2 regions of the Desulfotomaculum defluvii genome follow, and region 2 is predicted to be linked to the other one. Evidence: riboswitches for the same ligand, from Rfam matches in the RefSeq annotation. Region 2 holds a riboswitch; the other holds the start of a gene.
What was found. Region 2 has a riboswitch for glycine ahead of gcvT (glycine cleavage system aminomethyltransferase GcvT). Riboswitches for the same ligand answer to the same signal wherever they lie in the genome.

Region 1: another riboswitch for glycine. It lies ahead of ACYQ03_RS12740 (alanine/glycine:cation symporter family protein); the one in region 2 lies ahead of gcvT (glycine cleavage system aminomethyltransferase GcvT).

What each region holds. Positions count from the first base shown of each region.
Region 1 covers NZ_BAAHYV010000007.1:1,156,771-1,169,166, forward strand. Annotated here, with positions in the region: gene ACYQ03_RS12730 (hypothetical protein) at 1-328, opposite strand, end outside; gene ACYQ03_RS12735 (hypothetical protein) at 497-757, shown strand; gene ACYQ03_RS12740 (alanine/glycine:cation symporter family protein) at 1,340-2,710, opposite strand; glycine riboswitch at 2,824-2,920, opposite strand; gene ACYQ03_RS12745 (CBS domain-containing protein) at 3,125-3,631, opposite strand; tRNA gene ACYQ03_RS12750 (tRNA-Val) at 3,788-3,864, opposite strand; gene ACYQ03_RS12755 (D-alanyl-D-alanine carboxypeptidase family protein) at 4,031-5,203, opposite strand; gene pdaB (polysaccharide deacetylase family sporulation protein PdaB) at 5,348-6,094, shown strand; gene ACYQ03_RS12765 (DUF1858 domain-containing protein) at 6,185-6,412, shown strand; gene ACYQ03_RS12770 (cupin domain-containing protein) at 6,425-6,769, shown strand; gene ACYQ03_RS12775 (TVP38/TMEM64 family protein) at 6,922-7,647, shown strand; gene ACYQ03_RS12780 (DedA family protein) at 7,667-8,275, opposite strand; gene ACYQ03_RS12785 (S41 family peptidase) at 8,371-9,819, opposite strand; gene polA (DNA polymerase I) at 9,980-12,396, shown strand, end outside.
Region 2 covers NZ_BAAHYV010000008.1:310,163-322,558, reverse strand. Annotated here, with positions in the region: gene recJ (single-stranded-DNA-specific exonuclease RecJ) at 1-1,170, opposite strand, end outside; gene ACYQ03_RS16945 (transcriptional regulator) at 1,369-1,644, shown strand; gene ACYQ03_RS16940 (amino acid ABC transporter ATP-binding protein) at 1,722-2,444, opposite strand; gene ACYQ03_RS16935 (amino acid ABC transporter permease) at 2,431-3,096, opposite strand; gene ACYQ03_RS16930 (basic amino acid ABC transporter substrate-binding protein) at 3,193-3,984, opposite strand; gene ACYQ03_RS16925 (DMT family transporter) at 4,188-5,087, shown strand; gene ACYQ03_RS16920 (hypothetical protein) at 5,310-5,684, shown strand; gene ACYQ03_RS16915 (cation diffusion facilitator family transporter) at 5,724-6,689, opposite strand; gene gcvPB (aminomethyl-transferring glycine dehydrogenase subunit GcvPB) at 6,906-8,360, opposite strand; gene gcvPA (aminomethyl-transferring glycine dehydrogenase subunit GcvPA) at 8,357-9,697, opposite strand; gene gcvH (glycine cleavage system protein GcvH) at 9,719-10,102, opposite strand; gene gcvT (glycine cleavage system aminomethyltransferase GcvT) at 10,106-11,200, opposite strand; glycine riboswitch at 11,372-11,473, opposite strand; gene ACYQ03_RS16890 (YhcN/YlaJ family sporulation lipoprotein) at 11,669-12,154, shown strand; gene ACYQ03_RS16885 (alpha/beta-type small acid-soluble spore protein) at 12,340-12,396, shown strand, end outside.

The sequences.
Region 1 (12,396 bases), on a different contig from region 2:
TGATGCAATCATCAGCAACAAACTGGCCCAAGGTTTTCCTCCTGCCTCGTCCTTTAGCAGTGTCTAGAATGATATCAGGAGAAATATTGATCTCTACCGATTGGGAATTAGGTTGATCAGCTATAAAGGGTAGAGAAACATGCTGATGTACACAACTTGAGTTGACAAAGGTTTGAAATCCCCCCCTTATTTTCATTCTTTTTATTCTAATGTAGGTAGGAATCACAACCCTATCCGAAGAGCTTTGTAGTAAAATAAATTCCTTTTTTTTAGTAACACTGGCATTTACTTTATATCTTTTACTATGATGCTTTCTTTTTTTAGCCAAAAAGTCCACCCCTTTTTTTTGGCTTTTTAAAAGTATATTAAGCAAGACCTCTAAAGATTTTTATTTTAGCAACTTTATATCTACTGCTTTTAAAATTTTCTTAACCAGAAACATCACCTTTTACAGCAGTATTCAATATTATGGGAAAAAAGGCAGGTGTTTCTTTATATGTTTCGAGAAACAGAAGAGCTAAAAAAACTATGTGAAGCTGAAATTATATCACTTAGGCAACAGATAAAAATGATGCAAGGCTCCTTTTTTATACGATGGAACGCTAAAGCCACCATTCAAACAGCAGAAGCTAAAGTGGCCAAGATTCAGGAATTGCTGGTGAAACTGGAGACTTTATCAGAACAAGTAGCCCCGGTAGTGATGGACATTAAAGAGATCCTTGGGCTTGAACTTAACGCAGCAAAGGATAAAAAATAGCATAAAAAAACCGCCCTTCCGGCGGTTTTTTTATGCGACAGCGGGGACGGTTCTCGCTGTCGCATTTTTCAGCATCTAAGTACAGAATCAGAATGCGACAGCGAGAACCGTCCCCGCTGTCGCACTAGACAACCTGTGTAAAATAAATAAAGGCGGCCACCAGTAGGAAACCTACTCCTATCATGAATCTGACGTCCAATATTTATCCCCCCTATGTCCTTTGTTATATCATATAACATACAAAGGAAAAGGTAAATTAAGATATAAGAAAAGGAATTAGCCTGTTTTAGACGAATATTTATAATTAGTAAGAAAGGAGGCTTTCCCATGGATATAAGCTCCATTGCATCCTATCTAGCACTTATCATCATAGTAATCATAATCTTTAGAATGATCGGTAAAGGTGGCTGAGGTTGTAAATAGTCTGTACCGTGTGTACATATTAATTTTATTTCCAAAATTTCTAAAGGGTCTGATTAATATCAGACCCTTTAATTCGTATGTTACCGGACCATTATTCATGGCCCACACCCTCTATAAATGCGCTACAAGCTGAAGGCTGAGGGCTGACAGCAAAGAATCCTAAACTACTTCCGAACGATTTTTAGTTTCTTGGGACTTTACATGATCCAAATAGAGTTTGGTTTCCGAGACAATAACACCGGTTAAACCCAACAAGGCAATTAGGTTTGGTAGAGCCATTAAGCCGTTTACGATATCCGCTAACAGCCAAATAGCCTCCAACTTCAGAAAGGCACCGGCTGCTACTAGACCAATAAAAATTAAACGATAGGCCTTAATACTTTTGACTCCAAAAAGATACTCACAGCATCTTTCCCCATAATAATTCCATCCCAATATAGTAGTAAAAGCAAATAGAACCAAACCAACAGTTAAAACAATGGGTCCAAAGCCGGGAATGGCAGCCAGAAAAGCTTCATTTGTCATGGCAGCACCCTTTGCTTCGCCTGACCAGACTCCAGTAACCACCAAAGATAGACCAGTCATCGTACAAATGATTATGGTGTCGATAAAGGTACCAGTCATGGAAATCAATCCCTGCTCCGCAGGCCATTTGGTTTTTGCTGCAGCAGCCGCAATGGGCGCACTACCTAGACCCGATTCGTTAGAGAAGACACCCCTGGCCACACCATTACGAATTGCCAACATTATAGTAGCTCCTAAAAATCCGCCAGTAGCAGCAGTTCCGGTAAAAGCACTGGAAATAATCAATTCTACAGCGGCTGGTATCTGATCAGCAAATATAACTAAGATATAAAAACAACTTAGTAAATATAAAACAGCCATCAAAGGTACTATTTTCGTTGAAACCCGAGCAATACTTTTCAGTCCACCTATGGTAACCATTGCCACTAACACAGTTATAACTGCTGCAGTGATATAGGTAGGAATTCCTAAGGAAAGTTTACAAGTATCAACAATGGCATTTACCTGAGGGAAAGTACCGATGCCGAAAAAGGCCACCAGAACTCCACTGGCCGCAAACATAATAGCCAGTGGACGATATTTACGCCCCAAGCCTCTCTCGATGTAATACATGGGTCCACCAGAAACTTGTCCATTTTTATCTATGGTGCGGTATTTGACTGCCAGCAGACCTTCAGCATACTTAGTGGCCATACCAAAAAATGCAGCCATCCACATCCAAAAGATCGCTCCAGGTCCACCAGCACCTACAGCAGTAGCCACACCTACAATATTACCGGTACCCACGGTTGCTGCCAATGCTGTGCATAAAGCACCAATACTACTAACATCTCCTGTGCCATCATTTTTGGCCTTAAAAATTAGTTTCAAAGCCATTGGTAAACGAACTAACTGAATAAGTTGAAGCCTAAAAGTTAACCAAATTCCAGTACCAACCAGCAACATTAAAAGTGGTGGTCCCCATACAAAACTGTCCACTTGATCAAGAATTTTGACAAAATCCAATTTCCCCATCTCCCTCTTCTATGCTGAAAAAAATAAAGAGTCAAATCAAAGATTTGACTCCAGAGAGACAGACTATGCGAAACAAAAGCATAATTTATAAACTATTGCTTTTCCTTTCACCCTCTGTCCTTTTGCCTGAGAGATTTACAGCTTTAAAAACAGCTGTTTGCACCTTCGGCGCCCTTAGTGGGTCTCTCCAGAGTTCTGTCCATTTACGGTTCTACTTTTACCAAAGTACCTGAGAGTTTAACTCCTTCGGTGGGCATCCCTGCCACTCTCCCGCAAATATCATCCAGTTATTATTCAGTTGTACAAACATTATTTTAATACTTTTTGGAAATTGTGCAATCTTTTAGAAAGAAGTTTATATATTCTAATTATTTAACACTTTTGTCCTTTTAGAGAAGACGAATCTTATGTTTCATTTTCATAATCATCGATTAATACACCAATCATACCAAATATATCTTTGGCCCGAATAATACCCACTGCTCTTCCATTTTCCACCACCGGTAAAGCATTTACTTTATTGTCAACAATCATATGCACTGCCTTCATAATATCTTCATTAGGACCTATGGAAAATACGTTACGGTCTTTCATAATCCGCCGCACTGGAATTTCAGATGCGGTTTTATAAGATTTAGATACAAAGATGGTCCATAAATAATTTGCTGGTAATTCTTTGCTCTGTTCTTGCATGACCAAAGCCTTTAATATCCCTCGAATAGTTAGAATGCCAACTAATTTCCCCTTATCATTGGTTACTAAAACTGATGTATGCCCTCTGGCAATTCCTTTATCATCTAACTTAAAGGAAGATTGCAATTTTTGAATTGCCTCTTTAACAGTGTCAAATTGATTTATGGTTAAGTAATCCTCCGCACTGATCATAATCTCTTTTACTGGTATTTGTTTCATTATGGATACCTCCTGAAACCAATTTAGATAGTGAAAGTGATTTCTATACACAATACATAAAACCAAAAAACCCAGGGTTTACACCCTGAGTCTTAAAAATATTTTAGCTGATTATTTTGCACCAGCTTTGTTGTAAAAAAACTAAAATATAAAGATTGGTGGGACGTACTGGAATCGAACCAGTGACCTCTGCGATGTCAACGCAGCACTCTAACCATCTGAGCTAACGTCCCTAACAAAAACCTAATATTCTTAAGGCAATAATTAATATATACGATGCTTCTCGGAAAGTCAAGCATTTTTCTTGGACTAAAATAAGATTGCCTTAAATGAACCAAAGGGGCTCCTTGCACCAATAATCACTTATTGTACAACAGCCCCTTTGTTTAATTTATAATTTTAATCAAAAAGACGTTTATACCAGGCAAGTCGTTCAATATTCTGATTTGCTACCAAATCCACTGCGGCAATCTCCTTACCCTTTAGTATAAATACCATTTTGCCCAGTTTAACTCCCTGTTTAACAGGAGCCATGGTTGAGGGGGTTAAAGTAATTTTCCTTTCTATTTTATCCCGATCTATTTCTGGTACATAAACTTCAACTTTATGGGCTGTTACCAGCGTGACCTTTTTCTCTACCCCCTCTTGAATTTGTACTTCAGATACCACCTCATCCTTTTCAATCAAAATTCTCTGTTTTACTTCATTAAAACCATATTCCAGCAGTCGAGTAGCATCGTTCCAACGATTGTTACTATTTAAGATAACAACCACCAATTGTCGTCCTTCTCTGGTAGCAGAGGCAATTAAACAATTACCTGCCCTTGGAGTTGTTCCTGTCTTAACCCCGTTAATCCCTTCAAAATCCGAGTGCAATAATCTGTTGGTGGACCTTAGGCTTCGTTGTTTAGGTGGTGTCATGTTCTTGTTTTCGTTAGTTTCTGCATTATTTTCTTTGGCTAGCCAGGTAATCGTAGCCTCTTTGGTTCGAACAAATTCGGCAAAGGTCTTATTCCTTAAGGCATAGCAAGTTAACTTTGCTAAATCATTGGCTGTGGTGTAATGGTTTGGATGATGAAAACCGTTGGTATTAGCAAAATTGGTATTCTTCATACCTAAAGCAGTTGCCTTTTTGTTCATCATATCAATAAATTGATCGTGATTCCCACCAATATGCTGCCCAATGGCTACCGTTGAATCATTGGCTGAATACATTAGAGCAGCCCTTAACAGATCTTCCAAATATAACCTATCCCCAGTATTCAAGCCGATATCTTGTCCCATTGAGACATTGGCAGCCCTTTGCTGCACAGTAACAATATCCTTGAGATTGCCATTTTCGATGGCTACAATGGCAGTCATTACTTTAGTTAAACTTGCGGGCTCTCTTCTTTTATCTCCTTCTTTTTCAAAATGAATTTGGCCAGTTTTCACCTCCATTAAACAAGCTGCCGAAGCTTTAATTTTGGGTACTTTATTAACGGAAACATCTTCAGCCCAAGACTTTTCAGGAAATAATAAACTTATACTTAGTATACACAGGATAACACTGATAAAGTTTTTAAGCTTCACACCTCATCCTCCTCCAGCCATATTTTTAGCCAGTTACCAATAAGTGATAACAGGAAACAATTTTTATAAATGGGTAAATTTAAAAATTTTCCTCATATCTTCCATTTGTTTTCAATATTATTTAGGTATGGGGAGGTGTCGTCTATGAAAGTATTTATTTTTGATTACCGTAAATTTAAAAAACAGCTACTTGTTTTTGGTACCTTTTTTATCTGTGCATGTGTTATTACAGCACTCCTATATCAACAGCAGATATCACCTACTTCAGCTAAGAAATATGCTATCTACAAGGTGAAAACAGATCAAAAGGTAGCCGCTTTAACCTTTGATATTAGTTGGGGAACTGAGGTTCCCGGCCCAGTCCTGGATACCTTAAAACAACATAATGTTAAATCTACTTTTTTTATCTCGGGCCCCTGGGCATTAAAACATCCTGAATTCCCTAAAAGAATTGTGGCTGAGGGGCATGAAATAGCAAGTCATGGTGAAGAACATGTTAATTTGAGTGATTATAGCAAAGACGAGGTAAAGAAAAACATTCTTACCGCACAGAAAAAAATCAAGGAGGTTACTGGTGTAACACCAACATTAATTCGTACACCCAACGGCGATTGGAATGACATGGTGCTGACAACCGCGGAGGAACTAAATTACAAGGTTATTCAATGGAGTGCCGATTCTTTAGATTGGAAAAAGCCTGGCGTGCAGGCCATCGTTGACCGTGTTTTGAAAAAGACACAGCCTGGAGCAATTATTCTAATGCATGCCAGTGATACTTGCTTGCAAACACCCGAAGCATTGCCACTAGTTTTGGAAGGTTTAAAGCAACAGGGCTACAAATTGGTTACTGTATCTGAGTTGTTGAAATATGGTGAAGCAACCATTGATTAATGGAAGCAAGTGGGCTGAAAAGCAGTTCCACTTGCTTTATATTTTTTGTGATTTTGGGGTAAGGTAATCAAAAAATAAAATGGTGATGACATGAATAAAACAGTTAACCTTGATAAAAATATCTATGAATTGGTTCGAGAACACCCTGAAATAGCAAATATTATGTTGGAACTTGGTTTTACAGATATTGTTAAACCTGCTATGTTAAACACAGCAGGTAGAGTTATGACTATCACCAAGGGGGCGGCCCTGAAAAAGATTGATATGAACACTATTAAACAAGTCTTTCAAGAAAAGGGTTTTGAGATTATTGAATAAGGGGGAAGCCTATTGTCAGCTCAACATTTTATTAAGAATATTGAATTCTCCAAAGCAGTCGAATTAGCTTCTTTGGTAGATTATCAGGAGGGTAGGGTTGTCAGCAGAACTTTAGCCCAGGGAAAACCCCTAAGCGTTACTCTTTTTGCCTTTGATCAGGGAGAAGAGATCAGCTCCCATTCTTCACCAGGTGATGCCATGGTCTATATTTTGGATGGAGAATCTGAAATAACCATTGGTACCGAAACCCATATTGTAAAAAAAGGCGAGACTATAGTCATGCCCAATAACGTACCCCATGGCTTGATGGCCAAGGAACGGTTTAAGATGCTTTTAATTGTTGTTTTTAGTCTATAAAAATTGCGATAAATGCTCCCCTGGAATCTTCAGGGGAGCATTTCGCTGTCAGGTTTTATAATATATTATAATTAGTAATCTCTTACCTTTTCAGAATTTCTGGAATTTGGTATAGTTAATTTGCTCTATATACATAACATTAGGGGATATATATGATTAAAAAATGTGTAGTTGCAATCATTACAGGATCCATTATTGTGGTAACATTATATGTTTTAGGACTTTATACGCTACCCACTTGGAATATGCCCAATTTTTCAAATTCTGAAGACTTAGCCGAATATCTTCGCTCCTATGGGGCCATGACAGTGCTAATCTGTCTAGCCTTAATGATCCTGCAAACACTATTTACTCCTCTGCCACTTTTCCTCTTGGCAGGTGCCAATGGCTTTATTTTTGGAGTCAAGTATGGCATCATATTGACCTTAACAGGATCTATTATCGGATCTACCCTTGCATTTTATATCGCCAGGAGTTTCGGCAGAGGCTATGTAACACGCTACCTTAAGGAAGCCCATCTGATCAAGGTTGATGAAATGAGTCACCGCCAAGGTCCCTGGGTAGTCTTTATGGCCCGCTTAATCCCTATAATTCCTTCCAGTATTATCAGCTATGTTGCTGGACTTAGTAAAATGACATTCCGGGTTTTTTTTATTGCCACAGCCATAGGTAAACTACCTGAAATAATCATTTATACAGCCTTGGGCCATAGTTTTAGTCAAGCCGAAGGTCTAGCCACCAAAGTAACCATACTGCTCATCTTATTAACCTTGCTGGCCTGGCCTTTGTTTTCCCGTAAGATGAAAAATCCTCAAGGCTGCCATTCAAAAAACATCTTCATTAATAAAAAACCACCTAAAATACCCCCCGGACATTAATTGACCGAGGGGTTTCCTTTTATCTACGTTTTTTCTTCGCATAAAAGTAATAAACCACCAAAACCACCAGTAAACCTGCCATTAAAAAATCCGCCCGATGGAACCAAGGTTTTAATGACTGCCAATTTTGTCCCAGAGCATATCCAGCATAAACTAAGAGGATACTCCAGGGCAAGGAGCCAAAAAATGTGTAAAAAACAAACTTTTTAAAATTCATACCAGAGATCCCAGCGGGTAAAGAAATGAAAGTACGGACAATAGGCATCAAACGGGTAAAAAACACCGTAGCCTCTCCATATTTTTCAAACCACCGATCTGCTAAGGCCAATTTACTTGGTGTCACTCCAATATAGCGACCGTATTTCTGCAAAAAAGGCCGCCCACCCCGCAAGCCTAGATAGTAGGAAGCAATAGATCCTATGGTCCCTCCAACAGTGCCTGCCATTACAGTTTCCCAAAAACCAAGCCTTCCTGTGTAAACCAAATATCCGCCAAAGGGAAGTATTACTTCACTGGGTAAAGGAATATTGGCACTCTCAATGGCCATACCTAGCCCCACCCCCCAGTAGCCAAGGGCTGAAATTATAACAGTCACCTGGTGCAGCAGAGGTTCTAAAAAATCTAGCATGATCTAACATCCCCTTGCTGTATTTATCCCATTCAATTATACTTTTGGTCCTTTTAAAATATGACCGGGGTTAAAAAAACCCCGGTCAATAAGAGTTAATCTGTAATAACCACTTCATTCCCTTGCACCAGAATTTCACAGCCTAACAAAGTCAAATCCTTTAATGAAATATAGGTGGTGTTATCTTTCTTAAGTAAAGGCCGTGTTATCTTAGATTGACCGTTTAAAATACTATTACCTCCGTCAGTTGGTAACTTCCAAATTGAATTTTTGCCTGTGACCAATATCCTATTATTTTCCCAATGTACTTGGTAACCCAAAGCCTCCATGGTCGGACGCAGGGGAACAAAGTACTCTTCTGCCATTTTTTGGAGCCCTATTGTGTTAAAGAATTTACCATTGATGCTAGCCCCAGCATTTGTATAACGGAGGGTTACTTTTTCCGGATGCAATAACTGTACCGCCGCATGTAATTGAAGGGCTGGCGTCATTACATTGAGATCTGGCTTTAGACCTATGCCATTGATTTTGCGCCCCTTTGGCGTGAGGTATTCTGCAGTGGTTATTTTAAGTGCTCCGCCATTTCCCAAAGGGATAATATCTTGTACTGTTCCCTTGCCATAACTGTTGGTACCCAGCAGGGTGGCCATACCATAATCCTGCAAGGCACCTGCCAAAATTTCTGAAGCACTAGCTGTTTCACCATTTATCAATACCACCATGGGAACCTGCTGGGTTATCCTTTCATATTCAGTATAGTAGGAAATCCTCAGTTTATCTCGATCCTCTGTGATAAAAATAACTTTATCTTTCCCCAATAAATACGCTGCAATTTCTACTGCAGAATCAACAAAACCTCCACCGTTATTACGCAGATCAATAATAAATGAATCTGCATTTTTTTCAGTTAGCTTTATTAATTGATTACCAAATTCCTCCCCAGTATCAAGGCCAAAACTATCGATTGCAATATAGCCAATTTTATTATTGATCAACTCACCGTAGACTGTCGGCATATTTACTGTATTACGAGTAATATTTACTTGAAAATCACCTTGGGCAGCCCGTCTTACCAGCAAGGTAACCTTTGTCCCTTTGGTTCCCCGTAACATCTTTACAGCATCCACCAAGGGCTTATCAGCCAGATCATAACCATCCACCCTTAGGATGATATCATCGACTTGTAACCCTGCTTGCTGGGCCGGTGATTGATCCAGTACCCGTAGCACCTTGGGGTACCTATCCTGAATCTCCAGTTCTGCCCCAATTCCTTCAAAGTCACCGTTTAGCTCATCATTAAATTGATTCAGTTCCCCATCAGTAAAATAAACAGTATAGGGATCTCCTAATTGATCCAGCATCCCCTTAATACTAGCATTGGTTAACTCATCAATATCAGGCTTGTCAAGATGGAACTGACTAATATAACCAAAAACTTCCCCTAGAGTTGCCGCACCATTTATTGCCTTATCTTCTTGGGCATAGACCGGAAGAGTCCAGAACAGGGAGCAAAATGAAAAAATAAGTACCAAACGTTTTAACAAAGTACCACCTCATAACAGTTTTACTGTATATGGTAATTTCTAGAGAGTACCCCCAAAACCCTTCCTAATTTTCTTATCCAGTAAAATTAACACTGGGGGAAGGTATTTTGAACTTTTCCGAGGAAAATACTAAAGATGCTAAATAAGGAAGGTGCTAACTTTGTCCCTTGATACGCTGATTGTAATAGACGGCAACAGCTTGATACACAGGGCTTTTCATGCCATTCCCCTGCTATCCAATAGCAAAGGGGTTATTACCAACGCAGTTTATGGTTTTACCAACATGATTACAAAGGTGATACATGAGCAAGAACCAGGCCTAGTTGCTGTTGCCTTTGATAAAGGCAAGGTCACATTTCGCAACCAGGATTATGCCGCATACAAAGGAACCCGCAAGGCTACTCCCGATGAACTGCGTCCTCAATTTATTCTAGCCCGTGATGTGCTAAAGGCCATGCGAATTCCCTATTATGAAATGGATGGCTTTGAGGCCGATGATTTAATAGGTACCATAGTTACCCAGGCCGAAGCTGCAGGCCTTAAGGTCTTAATTCTTACCGGCGACAGAGACGCTTTGCAGTTGGTTTCACCAAAGACACAGGTTATGCTAACACGCAAGGGTATTACAGAAACGGAACTTTTCAACGAAGGTAAAGTATGGGATAAATACGGCGTTACCCCAGAACAGATTGTTGATTTAAAAGGTCTCCAGGGTGATACCTCTGATAACATTCCCGGTGTTGCAGGAATTGGTGAAAAAACCGCCAGTACCCTTATTAAAGAACACGGATCCATAGAAAATATCATCTATAACCTGGATAATCTCTCCCCGAGACATCAAAAGTTATTGCGGGGAAATGAAGAGATTGCACTGCTTTCTAAAAAATTGGCCACCATTATACGAGATGTCCCAATGGATTTGGATTTATCTGAGTGTTCTTGGCACGGCCCGGACAATGCGAAACTTTTGGAAATATACCAAGAACTAGAGTTTAAAACATTAATCAAACAACTTACCACCGCCCCGAAATCGACCAAAACAGCAGAGAATAATTCAGATTCGGTAGATTTACCTCCGTTGAAAACTTACCAGGTGGGTTATTTAAACGCAAAGGATCAGGAGACTCTGGATAATATCTTAATTGAGGTGACCAGACAGGGTAAAGTGGCTATTTACTTAGAGGGAGATCGGAAAAAAGGAATCAAAGAAGCTTACTTGGCCCTGGCAGACCAGGACGTATACAGGTTGGTTATAGAAGTTGATTCAGATACTTCAGATCTCTCCCTGACGGTACTTAAGGCCATCTGCGAATGCGCTACCGTCAAAAAGTACTTCCATGATGCCAAACAAGCCCTCTGGTTGCTGCATCACCATGGTATTATTCTAAAAGCCTTGGCTGCAGACACAATGGTGTCAGCATATCTGCTAAACCCGACCGCAGCCAACTACGATATTAGCGATATTGCTTTGGAACACCTAGGTATGGTCCTTCCCGCCGAAGGGGAAACTGCAAAGGCGGCCAAGGCAGAAGCAATTCGACAGCTAGCTCAGAAACTTTATGATAAATTAGCAGAGCGTCAAGAAGACAGGTTACTCACAGAAGTGGAATTACCTTTGGTGCGTATCTTGGCAAAAATGGAGATTGCTGGAGTAGCCGTTGATAAACAAGGGCTAAAGGAAATGTCTGCGGAACTACAAGCTGTAACGGAAAATCTGACTGCCAAGATACATCATCTGGCTGGAGAAACTTTCAATATCAATTCACCCAAACAGCTAGGTCCCATTCTGTTTGAAAAACTAAAGCTGCCGGTCTTAAAAAAGACCAAGACAGGATACTCCACCGATGCAGAGGTACTGGAAAAACTTGCTGAAGAACATGCCATTGTTGCACTGCTTCTGGAATACCGGCAAATGACTAAACTAAAGTCCACCTATGCCGATGGCTTGGCAGCATTGATAGACACGATAACCGGACGGCTACACTCGACCTTTCATCAAACTGTCACAGCCACCGGACGGTTATCCAGTGCCGAACCAAATTTACAAAATATCCCCATAAGGTTGGAAACTGGCAGAAGAATTCGCAAGGTGTTTATTCCCCGCAAAAAGGGTAACCTAATCTTGACAGCGGATTATTCTCAAATAGAATTAAGAGTCCTTGCCCATATGTCTCAGGATATAAGCTTTTTAGATGCTTTCCGTCAGGGCCAGGATATTCATACTCGGACGGCTTCAGAAGTCTTTGGCGTACCTATGGATCAAGTCACCTCAGAGATGCGTGGCAAGGCCAAGGCGGTAAACTTTGGGATAGTTTATGGTATCAGTGATTTTGGGTTGGCCAGGGACTTAAAAGTTACCCGCAACGAGGCCAAGGGCTATATCGAGCACTACTTTGCTCGCTGCCCTGGTGTGCGACAATACATTGACCGAGTTGTCAGAGAAGCAAAGGAAGTTGGTTATGTCAGTACACTTTTGAATCGAAGACGTTACCTACCTGAACTTTATAGCAAAAACTATAATATTCGTAACTTTGGCGAACGGGCTGCCATGAATACACCAATTCAAGGCACCGCTGC
Region 2 (12,396 bases):
TCCTTTTCCTGCTTCTAAACTAATCATAAAAGTTGGACGATAAAAACGATCTACCAATCTAGATGCAACAATACCAATTACACCCGGATGCCAGTTTTCAGAAGCCAGCACCAAAACCTTACCCTGAGATATTTCTGGCTCAGCATCTAATAGGGCCAGAGCCTCTGCCAAAACCTTAGACTCAACTTGTTGTCTTTCTTGGTTTCCCCTATTTAATTCTTCGGCAATTTCATCTGCTGTCTGAAAATCTTCCGCCAATAAAAGTTCTACACCGAGACCAGCATCACCCATTCTGCCGGCGGCATTTAAACGGGGGGCTAAACCAAAACCTAATTCTCTAGTGCCCAAAACTTCTGACCTAATACCACTGATTTTGATTAAAGCTTGTAAACCGGGCCGCTTACTTCTGCTGAGATGCGGTAGTCCATGCTTTACTAGGATGCGGTTTTCACCTTGTAATGGAACAATATCTGCCACAGTTCCCAGGCATACTAAATCTATGTAATTTTCCCAGTCCTGTTGGCCTAGCCCAGCCTGTTCAAAAAGTCCTTGAATTAATTTTAAGGCCACTCCTACTCCAGCTAACTCCTTAAAGGGGTAGCTACAATCGGGTCTTTTGGGATCTAAGACAGCAAATGCTTCAGGTAATTGTACGGGTGGTTCGTGGTGATCGGTAATAACCACATCCAGCCCTAAGGCCTTGGCCACTTCTACCTCTTCTACCCCACTTATACCACAGTCCACAGTTACAACAAGGCCAATACCTCGTTCCACAGCTCGTTCTAGGGCATCCTTATTAAGACCATAGCCTTCCTCCAAGCGATGGGGAATAAAATACTCAACCTTACAGTTAAGCCTACGCAGGGCCAGAACCAAAACAGTGGTGCCTGTTATGCCATCCACATCATAATCACCATACACTAAAATGGGCTCACCTTTTTCTTGGGCAGTAAGGATTCGATTAACAGCTTTATCCATATCCTTCATTAGCCAGGGACTATACACTCTGTCTAATTCGCTACCTAGAAAGGCCTTGGCCTGGTCAACTGTATATATTCCTCTATTAATTAATAACTGAGCTAGGATTTTAGAAATGCCTAATTCCATAGAGAGAATCTGTTGCAACGCGGGATTTGGTGTTTTTACTTGCCACTTTTTTTGTCTTTTCATGACAGTCCCCCGTTAATTTCAGTAAATTATAGTTTAAATTATAAAACAGTCAATCAATCAGGTAAAGAAAAAGCACTTTTTCGTTTAAAATACTAAAGAAAAATAATTTTTCCCAAACTAACGAATAAATTTGCAATTCTATGTCAATACTCTAATTAGATAACATTAACTAACTGTTAGCAAAGGGGTTGCAAAATAATGACTGAACTTACTATGTCACAATATTTCAAGGAAGTTAACAACAGACTACCTGTAGAAGCAGAAAGAGTACTACGAGCTCTTATTGACGAAGGAAAAATGAATAAAGAGGAACTTTCCTTAACAGCAAAAGTTAAAAGAGCTGTACTAGACCATGTAGTAATGCAATTATTCGCCCTCGGCCTGGTTGAAGTAACTTCAGAGGGAAAGAGCAAAATATGTTCCCTAACCAAGCTAGGTGAAGATTACCTAGAGCTCATGAAGGAAGCTATCTAAATAACGAGAACAAACCTTCAAGTTCAAAACAAACAGGGAAGCCCACGGAGTGGTGAGGCTTCCCTGCTTTACGCTTATTAAAGAATTTTATTCAAAAAGGCTTTAGTTCGTTCATGCTGAGCATTCATGAATATTTGCTCAGGAGTTCCCTGTTCAATGACTCTTCCTTCATCTATAAATAAAACCCGATCACCCACTTCACGGGCAAATCCCATCTCATGAGTTACAACTACCATTGTCATTCCTTCCCGGGCCAAGTCCTTCATAACACCCAAGACCTCTCCAACCATTTCTGGATCTAGGGCTGAAGTCGGTTCATCAAATAACATAACCTTGGGCTTCATAGCCAAAGCCCTTGCTATGGCTACCCTTTGTTGTTGCCCACCTGAAAGTTGATCTGGATAGGCTTCTTCTTTATCCTGCAAGCCTACCTTGGCCAATAAATCTTTCGCAATGGCATTGACTTCATTTTTAGACATACCCTTAACTTTCATGGGTGCTATCGTAATATTTTCAAGGGCTGTTTTATGGGGAAATAAGTTAAACCGTTGAAATACCATACCCACATTTTGCCTTATTTTATTAATATCTGCACTCTTATCAGTTAAACACATATTATCAATGGTAATGTCTCCAGAAGTTGGTTCCTCCAATAGGTTTAGGCAGCGCAGGAAAGTACTTTTGCCAGAACCGGAAGGACCAATAATAACAACAACTTCCTGTTCCTTTACATGCAAACTAATACCCCGGAGAACATGAAGCTTACCAAAACTTTTTTCTACATTATTAGCTACGATCACCGGCCTGCAGCCTCCTTTCCATGCGGTTCACAAAGAACTCAGATATCAACAAAGTCATAATAATATAGAAGATTGCCACCAGGAACCATATTTGAAAGGCTTTGTATGTGGTTGAAATATAGAGCTGACCACTGCGGGCAAGCTCTGCCAAACCAATGACTGATACCAGCGAGGTATCTTTCATCATGGCAATAAATTCATTGCCCAGGGGCGGAATAACCCGTTTAAAGGCCTGGGGTAGAATAACATACCGCATGGCTTGTACATGAGTCATGCCTAAGGAGCGGGCTGCCTCCATCTGTCCTCTTTCAATGGATTGAATCCCTGCTCTGAATATTTCCGCACAGTAAGCACCACTGTTTAAGCTAAGGACAATCACAGCAGACCAGAACTTATCAACCGGGTGACCAATGATCTGGGGTAAGCCAAAGTAGATTAAAAAAAGCTGCACCAGCAAAGGGGATCCCCGGAAAAATTCTATATATATGACAGCAGGAATTTTAATGAAGGAAATCCGGCTTAATTTTGCCAGCCCAAAAAACAAACCTATAATACATCCAAAAAGTACAGCTAAAATTGTTAACTGAATGGTCATTTTCAGACCCATCAATAATATTGGCAAAGCATCCTGCCAAATCATCAAAATATCCATAGCCTCACCTACCTCTTTCTCCGTTGCATAAATATATGCGTAACAGAATTGTTACGCATACACTATTGTACATGATATCTGGTTGTCCGTCGACCTTTATTTTGGTTCTTCACCAAACCACTTCTTGTAAATTTCAGTGTATTTACCATTTTCCTTGATTGCTTTCAAACCAGCATTTATCTTCTCTAGGGTCTCGGTTTCTCCCTTGGGAACTGCGATACCATATTCTTCTGAGGAGAGAATCTCGCCTACCAGCTTAATTTCATCATTACCTTGCTGGATAAAATAAGCACTCACTGGATAATCATTTACCACTGCATCCACGGCACCGTTTTTAAGTTCCAGCAGAGCTTGATCAGAACTGGTGAAATAAGTAATCTTATCCTTGTCAGTGATCTTCTCAGCCTGCAGTGCACCAGTGGTACCACTTTGTACAGCAAGCTTTTTGCCTTTTAAGTCCTCAAAGCTAGTAATTTCATTGTTACTTGCCTGTACAGCAACAATCAGGCCAGACTTGTAGTAAGGATCAGAGAAATCCACTGCCTTTTTACGTTCATCAGTAATTGTCATAGCTGAAATAACTGCATCAATTTGGTTTGCCTGTAAAGCAGCAATCAAACCATCAAAACCCATGCTACGAAATTCCATCTCATAACCTACTTCATTGCAAATAGCTTCCATCAGTTCTACATCAAAGCCAATATACTTACCTGTACTTGTTTCGGTAAATTCAAAGGGTGCAAAGGTAGCATCCGCTGCTACTACTAGTTTTGGTTTTTCAGCAGCATCCTTTGCGGGTGTTTGATCATTGCCACCGCAACCCACCACAGAAACTACAAGAGCTAGCATTAATACGATCAGCCATGCATACTTGATAGATTTTTTCATTACGATTCCCTCCCAAATGTAGTGCAAATTATTAAACGTTGAATTTTTATTTATCTGTGATTATAAAAATTTACTTCTGCAAAGTTAGCCAAATTCCTTCTTCACTTTACAAAATTATATAAATTCTTTTATTTTGATTCTAAATTGACAGCAAAATCTTTGAATGAGAAAATAAACTGGAATGTTTTACAGGAGGCGGTTAAGTGACAAAAGCATTGCAAATACAGGCTGATTTAGCCCTGTTAGGGGTTACCTTTATTTGGGGTGTAACCTTTGTGGTAGTACAAGACGCTCTTTCAGGTATCGGCCCCTATTATTTTATCGGAATTCGTTTTGCCCTAGCCTTTGCTTTTCTAGGTTTAATTTATAGAAAACGTTTTCAAAATATAACTGCTGAAACTGTTAAGGCTGGCTCTATTATTGGGGTTTTTTTATTTGCGGGATACGCCTTGCAAACAATAGGTTTGAAATATACAACTGCTTCCAATGCAGGTTTCATCACTGGGTTAGCCGTGGTATTAGTCCCGTTGTTTACAGCTTTAATCTCAAAAAAACTACCTAATCTGGCAGTTATCTTAGGTATCACCAGTGCAACACTGGGACTAGGCTTGTTATCTTTGGGAAGCAACTTAAATATAAACCTAGGAGATATCTTAGTTTTTTTCTGTGCTATTTGCTACGCAGCACATATTATTCTAGTAGGAAAATATGCTCCTCAGCATGACCCAGTCTTACTGGCCATTCTTCAAGTGGGAGTGGTGGCTGCCATCAGCCTGGTTTGTGGAGCTCTTTGGGAGACCATGCCCACTGAGTTTACCCGTCCTGTCTGGACTGGTCTTTTAATCACAGCAATACCTGCCACTGCGCTAGCATTTTTAATTCAAAATTCAGTGCAACGATTTACCTCTGCCACTCATACAGCTATTATTTTTATTATGGAACCAGTTTTTGCTGCGGCAACTGGTTGGCTTTGGGCCGGAGAAGTATTATCTTTCCCCCAATGGATCGGTTGCTTGCTAATTTTGGCTGGTATGCTAATTGCTGAACTTAAAGACAACCTATTACCAAAGGTTCAAACCCAAGGAAGTAAAGGAATTTATTAGTTGAGAATGTAAAAGTAGGAAAGGAAAACCCTTCCTACTTTTGTTCGATTTCAGAACATTGTGTGTTTTTTTAGAACATTCAGATTTGTTAATATTGCACCTTGTGCACATCGGAACATGCCGTAGGCCATAATCTCGCTTATTTCTTCTGGCATTATTCTTGCATTATTAGTCTACTAACTAATGATGCTGTAACTAGCTTGACGGAAAGGAGCTTACCCTATGGCTAACGTTTTTTTGGGAGGATCCCTTGATGAGATTCGAAAGGTCATGAAAGAGGGACTTCAGCCAGAAAACATAATTCGCTGTACTTTGCTGGAGGCAATGATCGACGCACGCAATTCGGTTGGTCTAAACCGTCGATTTAAGCCTGTAGTTCTAGTCATAGAACTACCTCAAAACTTAAAAATGCATGTTCAAAATAACCAGCCCTTATACAGTATAAAGAACTTTCGCTCCCATATCAAAAGAATTTATTCCATCAAGATTGATTTTAAGGCACCAAACCTAGTTAGTGTTGCGGGAACCATCTCCCCATACACCATTTTGCCTATGGGGAGCCAAAATCTATCCTTCCAGAAAGAAGCCTTACGGTAACCACTTGCGACAGTGGAGACGGTTCTCCTTGTCGCATTTTTATGCTTTATCTTTCCCTTCTGAACTTGCTGAACATTCCTCTGCAAGACAGATATCTCTAGGACAACTCACTTCTTCTAGGATCTCTTTAGCCTCTTCACAGGGCTCACAATGAATTAAAACCTGTACCTCGGGTAATTCTCCTTCAATCTCGTCCTCAATTTGATCACACAATTTGTGTACTGTACCAATGGGTAAGTGCCGTAATACGACTAAGTGAAGGTCGACATATCGGTAGGGACCAGATTTGCGAGTACGTAGACTATGATATTCAATATATTGGTCAGAGTGTTTGGCCAATACTTTTTTTATTATTCCCTCTTCCTCTGAGGGTAAACTAACATCCAGCATTACCCCCATTGATTCCCTGATTAAATTAAAGCTAGCCTTCACAATCAGGATTCCCACAATAATTCCCACAATTGGATCCAGTAAGGTATATCCCGTAAGATAAATAGCCCCCAATCCGACAAAAACCCCAAGGGATGTATAAACGTCTGTTTTTAGGTGCCAACCATCTGCCACTAGGGCTGGAGAATCAGTTTCTTTTCCCACAGCAATTAACCTTCTCGAGATAACAAAGTTAACTGCTGCTGAAACAGCCATAACACCAGCCCCCCAGCCAAGGGATTCTATTTCCTGACCACCCTGCCAGAGTTTAGGCACAGCTTGAATAAAAATACCTATAGCCGCCACTAGGATTAAAATTGCCTCTATAATACTGGCCAAATTCTCATATTTTCCATGTCCATAGGGATGATCCTCATCAGCAGGCCTTCCCGAATGCCTCACTGCCATGAAAGCTATAAAGGATGCAATTAAATCCAATCCCGAGTGAATAGCTTCAGATATAACCCCGATGGACCCCATACTGAGGCCAACTAACAATTTACCCGAAGTTAGAAATGTGTTGGAGATAATAGAGAGGCGTGCTACCTTCATTTTCTTCTCTTGGACCGAAACCACTTGCATCCTCTCCTTTTAGCCATTAGCTTTTAGCTATTAGTTTTTAGCTTTTAGCTTTTAGCTTTTAGTTTATTACTAAAGGCTAATGGCTAATGGCTAATGACTAATAGCTAAAAAATGGGACTTCATCCTTTGAGTGCAGATGAAGTCCCATGGAATCCGTTGCCAGTATATCATAGTACAAAACTCTTAATCAAGAGTATCCAAAGCCCGCGATTATTCTGGGAACCATCCTAAGCGAGGTTTGCGTGCTGCTGTTACTTCGTCCAGTCTGCGCACGGGAGTGGTAAAGGGTGCATTTTTTAAAGTCTCGGGGTTTTTCCTAGCTTCTTCCAATACTTTGATTAAATTATCGGCAAATTCGTCTAGGGTTTCTTTGTTTTCTGTTTCCGTCGGCTCAATCATGATGGCTTCTTCTACAATAAGTGGAAAATATACTGTTGGCGGATGATAGCCATAATCCAACAGTCTTTTAGCAATATCAAGGGTTTTTATGCCCCGCTCCTTCATATCCCCTGGAGGTGAAGCTACAAACTCATGCATACATATTCTTTGATGGGAAACTTGAAGGTGGGTTGAGAGCTGTTTCATTAGGTAGTTTGCATTAAGTACAGCATGCTCAGAAACCTCTTTTAACCCTCGGCCACCCAGTGCCTTGATATAGGTATAGGCCTTTACTACCACGCCAAAATTGCCATAAAAGGCTTTGACTCGACCAATGGATTGAGGGCGATGATAATCAAGCAGATATTTCCCATCCTGCTGTACAATCACTGGTTTAGGAAGGAAGGGTTCCAAGGCCACCTTTACGCCAACAGGACCTGAACCTGGCCCACCACCGCCGTGGGGTGTACCAAAGGTCTTATGTAGGTTTAAGTGCATCACATCAAAACCCATGTCTCCGGGTCGGGCATAGCCCATGATGGCATTGAGGTTGGCTCCATCGTAATATAATAGACCTCCAGCCTGGTGTACTAGGTCTGCAATTTCCTTTATATTTTCTTCAAAAAGGCCCAATGTACTAGGATTTGTTAGCATCAAGGCTGCCACATCGGGGCCTAGTACTTTTTTTAAGGCATCCAAATCAACGCCACCCCGCTGGTCAGACTTCACTTCTACCACCTGAAAGCCGCAAAGGGTTGCCGTTGCTGGATTGGTACCATGGGCAGAATCTGGCACTATAACCTTGGTACGTCCAGTTTCTCCCTTACTTTCTAGATAGGCCTTAATAATCAGCATACCAGTCATCTCGCCATGGGCCCCGGCAGCTGGCTGCAGAGTAAAGGCATCCATGCCTGTAATTTCAGCCAGGTCCAGCTGGGTTTCATACATTAATCGTAATGCCCCTTGACAAAGTTCCTCAGCTTGATAGGGGTGCAAATTGGCAAAGCCGTTTAACCCCGCTGCATCCTCAGCAATTTTGGGATTGTATTTCATAGTACAGGATCCCAGGGGATAAAAACCAACGTCTACACCAAAGTTCATTCTGGATAGCCTTACAAAGTGTCTAACCACTTCACCTTCACTGGCTTCCGGCAGAGGTACCTCTTGTTCTCTGATAAATTCTGGAGGTAACAGTTCTTTGGGGGAAACTTCTGGTACATCATTGGCCGGAAAAAGAATCCCCGGACGCCCCGGTGAACTAAGTTCAAAAATTAACTTTTCCGTCATGATATTGCCCCCAGTCTTTCCGCCAACAGTTCAATATCTTGGCGGCTTCTTTTCTCTGTTACACAAAATAACATATGCTCCTTTAGTTCAGGATAGTACTGCCCCAGGTCAAGACCACCTAGAATATTGTATTGGAGGAGTTTCTGATTAATCACCTTTGGTGATACCTTGGTTTTGATAACAAATTCCTTAAACACTGGTGTTGGCCATGCTAACTGATAACCAGGTAGAGAGGACAGCAAATTCCTTGTATAGGCTGTCTTTTGTAGGCACAACTCAGCCACTTGTCTTAATCCTCTCCGACCCACCAGACTTAAATAGACTGTAGCTGTCAGAGCACATAGGGCTTGATTAGAACATATATTCGAAGTTGCCTTATCCCGACGGATGTGTTGTTCCCGTGCTTGGAGTGTTAATACATAGGCCCGTTTACCATCTACATCAACGGTTTGACCAACAATTCTTCCAGGCATCTTGCGAAGAAGTTTTTCCTTACAGGCCATAAATCCCAGGTACGGACCTCCGTAGGACAAGGGAATACCTAAAGCTTGTCCTTCTCCCACAACAATATCGGCACCACATTGTCCCGGAGATCTTAGTAATCCCAGGGCAATGGGATCAGCACAAACCACAAGTAATGCTCCTACGGCATGGGCTCTCTCCGCCAATTCTACCAAATCCTCAATACAACCAAAGAAATTGGGATACTGAACCAAGATGGCAGCTGTGTTTTTATCCAGATAATTATTAAGATCGTCTGTCTGGGTCAAACCCTGCTGGTAAGCAATCTCCGAAATTTTGATAGCTGGCCCACGTAAGTAGGTCTTGATTACTTCACGATATTCCGGGTGTACAGTCTTGGCCACCAGAACTTGGTCCCGCCGGGTGGCAGCACAGGCCATTAAAGCAGCCTCAGCCAAAGCACTGGCCCCATCATACATCGATGCATTGGCAGCATCCATGCCTGTCAACAGACAGATCATGCTCTGATATTCAAAGATGCTTTGGAGAACTCCCTGGCTGATTTCCGGTTGATAAGGTGTATAGGCCGTATAAAACTCGGAACGGGATAAGATATGTTTCACAGCACTGGGGACATAATGATCGTAGGCTCCAGCACCTAGAAAGCAAATATTTTCCTCCACCCCTTGATTTAATCCGGCCATGGAAAACAGATGGCGTTGTAATTCTATTTCCGTTAAACCACCCTCCACAGCAAGTTCGCGGTTAAACCGAATTTGGGAGGGAATATCCTGAAACAATTCTGCCGTGTTTTCAATGCCGATGTCCCGTAACATCTGGCATAGTTCTTCATTAGTATGAGGAATGAATTTCAAATTAACCAACCTCTTCCCCTTTTAGGCTTCTGTTACCATAGACTTATATTGCTGGGCATTCATTAAATTGTCCAATTCAGAGGTATCGGACATTTCCACAATAATCATCCAGCCCTTTCCATAGGGATCTTGGTTTACTTGCTCCGGAGCATCACTGAGCTCTTCATTTATCTCCAGGACCTTGCCACTTACTGGGGCATACAGATCACTGGCAGTCTTTACTGATTCCACCACGCCAAAGGTGTTTTCTGCCTCAATGGATTCCCCTACCGAAGGGAGTTCAACAAATACAATATCTCCCAAGGAATCCTGAGCATAGTCGGTAATACCAATAATAGCCCGATTACCCTCAACTCTTACCCATTCATGTTCTTTGGTGTACTTTAAATCTTCCTGCAAATTCATCTTTTAGTCCTCCCTTTTATAAAATGGTTTTTCTACAATCCGTGCTTTAATCGGTTTGTTGCGAATCATGACAGACAATTCATTACCCATTGCAGCATGTTGTACGGCCACATAGCCCAAACCTAAATTCTTACCTATAGTTGGTGCAAAGGTGCCAGAAGTTATCCAACCTACCTCTTGGCCTTCTCTAACAATGGCATAACCCTGACGGGGTATCCCTCTATCAATCATTTCTAGGCCCACTAATTTATATGCCGGCCCTGCTTCCTTTTGTTGAAACAATGATTCTTTCCCAATAAATTCAGGTTTGCTAAATTTTACTGTCCAACCCAACCCAGCCATCAAAGGAGAAATCTCATCTGTTAGCTCATGACCATAAAGTGCTAAGCAGGCCTCAAACCGTAGGGTATCCCTAGCCCCTAAACCCACGGGTTTAATTCCTTCCTCTGCTCCAGTTGTCATAATAGCCTGCCAGAGCATTTCTGCATGTTCTGCTGGAAAGTAAAGTTCAAAGCCCGCTTCACCTGTATAACCTGTACGTGAAATAAGGCAATTTATTCCTTCAACAGTGCCGTATACAAAACAAAAGTATCTAATTTCATTGAGATTTACCGCCGTTAACTTTTGTAAGATTTTTTCAGCCCGTGGTCCCTGCAAGGCCAGTTGACAAGTAATTTCGGATACATTTTTTATCTCCACATCCGGCGTCTGTTTTCTTTTAAGCCAGTTAAAGTCTTTTTCTATATTGGAAGCATTTACTACTAATAGATATTGCTGCTCTTCCAACTGATAGACCAATAAATCGTCAATGGTCCCCCCCTGGGAGTTGCACATAGGAGAATAAAGGGCACACCCTGGCTTTAGCCTCGATAAATCATTGGTTATAAGTTTCTGCACAAATTCCCTAGCAGCTAAACCTGATATTTGGATTTCTCCCATATGGGAAACATCAAATAACCCAGCAGCAGAACGCACAGCCTGATGTTCTTTAATTATTCCTTCATACTGGACTGGCATTAGCCAGCCACCAAATTCCACCATCTTTGCCCCTGCAGACAAATGCACCTGGAATAAAGGCGTACGTTTTAATTCCTGCATACCTCCACCTCCCTATTATTATGTCTCTTGGCTAAATATTTTAAGTGTAAAAACAAAAAGGACAAAGCTATACCCTTACTGGTATAACTCTGTCCTTGTAACCTGAGAGATGACTTCCATTTGAAGCTTCCCCTTGGGTGTCCGCCATTATAAGCAGTACTCTCCAGAGTTTGTCCGACCGCAGTCCTTTTGCCTGAGAGTTTAACCTGTTTACACAGCCATAAACAGAATTGCTCCTTCGGCGCCCCCTTGGATCTCTCCCGCAGCCATCATCCAAAAATATTGATTTTTATAAACATTTCTTCCTATTTTCAAAAATTCCTCTTTTTCTAACTAATGTGAAAATAATATCTTCCTCATGGATCAAGTCACATTAGATCATAGTAACCAGGTAGGTAAACTATTGTTAGCATAATCTATTGCAGTTAAGAAATAATAAAAATAATATCATTCAAAGGAGGAGCTAACTTGAATAAATTCAAAAATTTAACATTATTATCCCTGACATTATTATTGGGTACTTCCCTTGTCTTTGGCGGCTGCACTGCCGCCAAGAAGCCTCTTGATCCAACACAACAGGTCCCAGCTAAGCCTAATAACAATACCACCCAGAATCAAAATTACCCTCAGGATTTAGCAGATCGGGTGGTTAATGAAGCAAATCAAGTGGAAGGCGTGCAGGGTTCCACAGCAGTAATCTCCGGTAAGAGAATTTATTTGGGCCTAGACTTAAACGCAAATTTAGAGACTACCCATTCTGCCCAAATAGAACAAAATGTCACTGATCGAGTGAAAAATATTGATCAAAATTACACTGTTATTGTTACCTCGGATATTGATACCGTGACTAGAATCAAAAAAATAGGACAGGGAATTTCCCAGGGGAAACCTATCTCATCCTTTAATGAGGAATTTGAGGATATCAATACTAGACTGACACCTAGAACCAAGTAAAATTAACCATTAGCTTTTAGTCTTTAGCTATTAGCTTTCCGGAGAGGCCTTGGGCCATGAGCCTTGGGCCTTGGGCTTTTTTATGCATGTTATGTTCAAGGGGCTTTAGCACATGGCCACTGTATTTGATCAGTGGTTAAGACCAAACTTCATTATGTGCATTTGTGCAAATTTGGGAGGTTAGCATGGATTCTGTGGTTCAAAAGTTAAATCATACTATTAAAAAGAAAAAGGACAGTAAA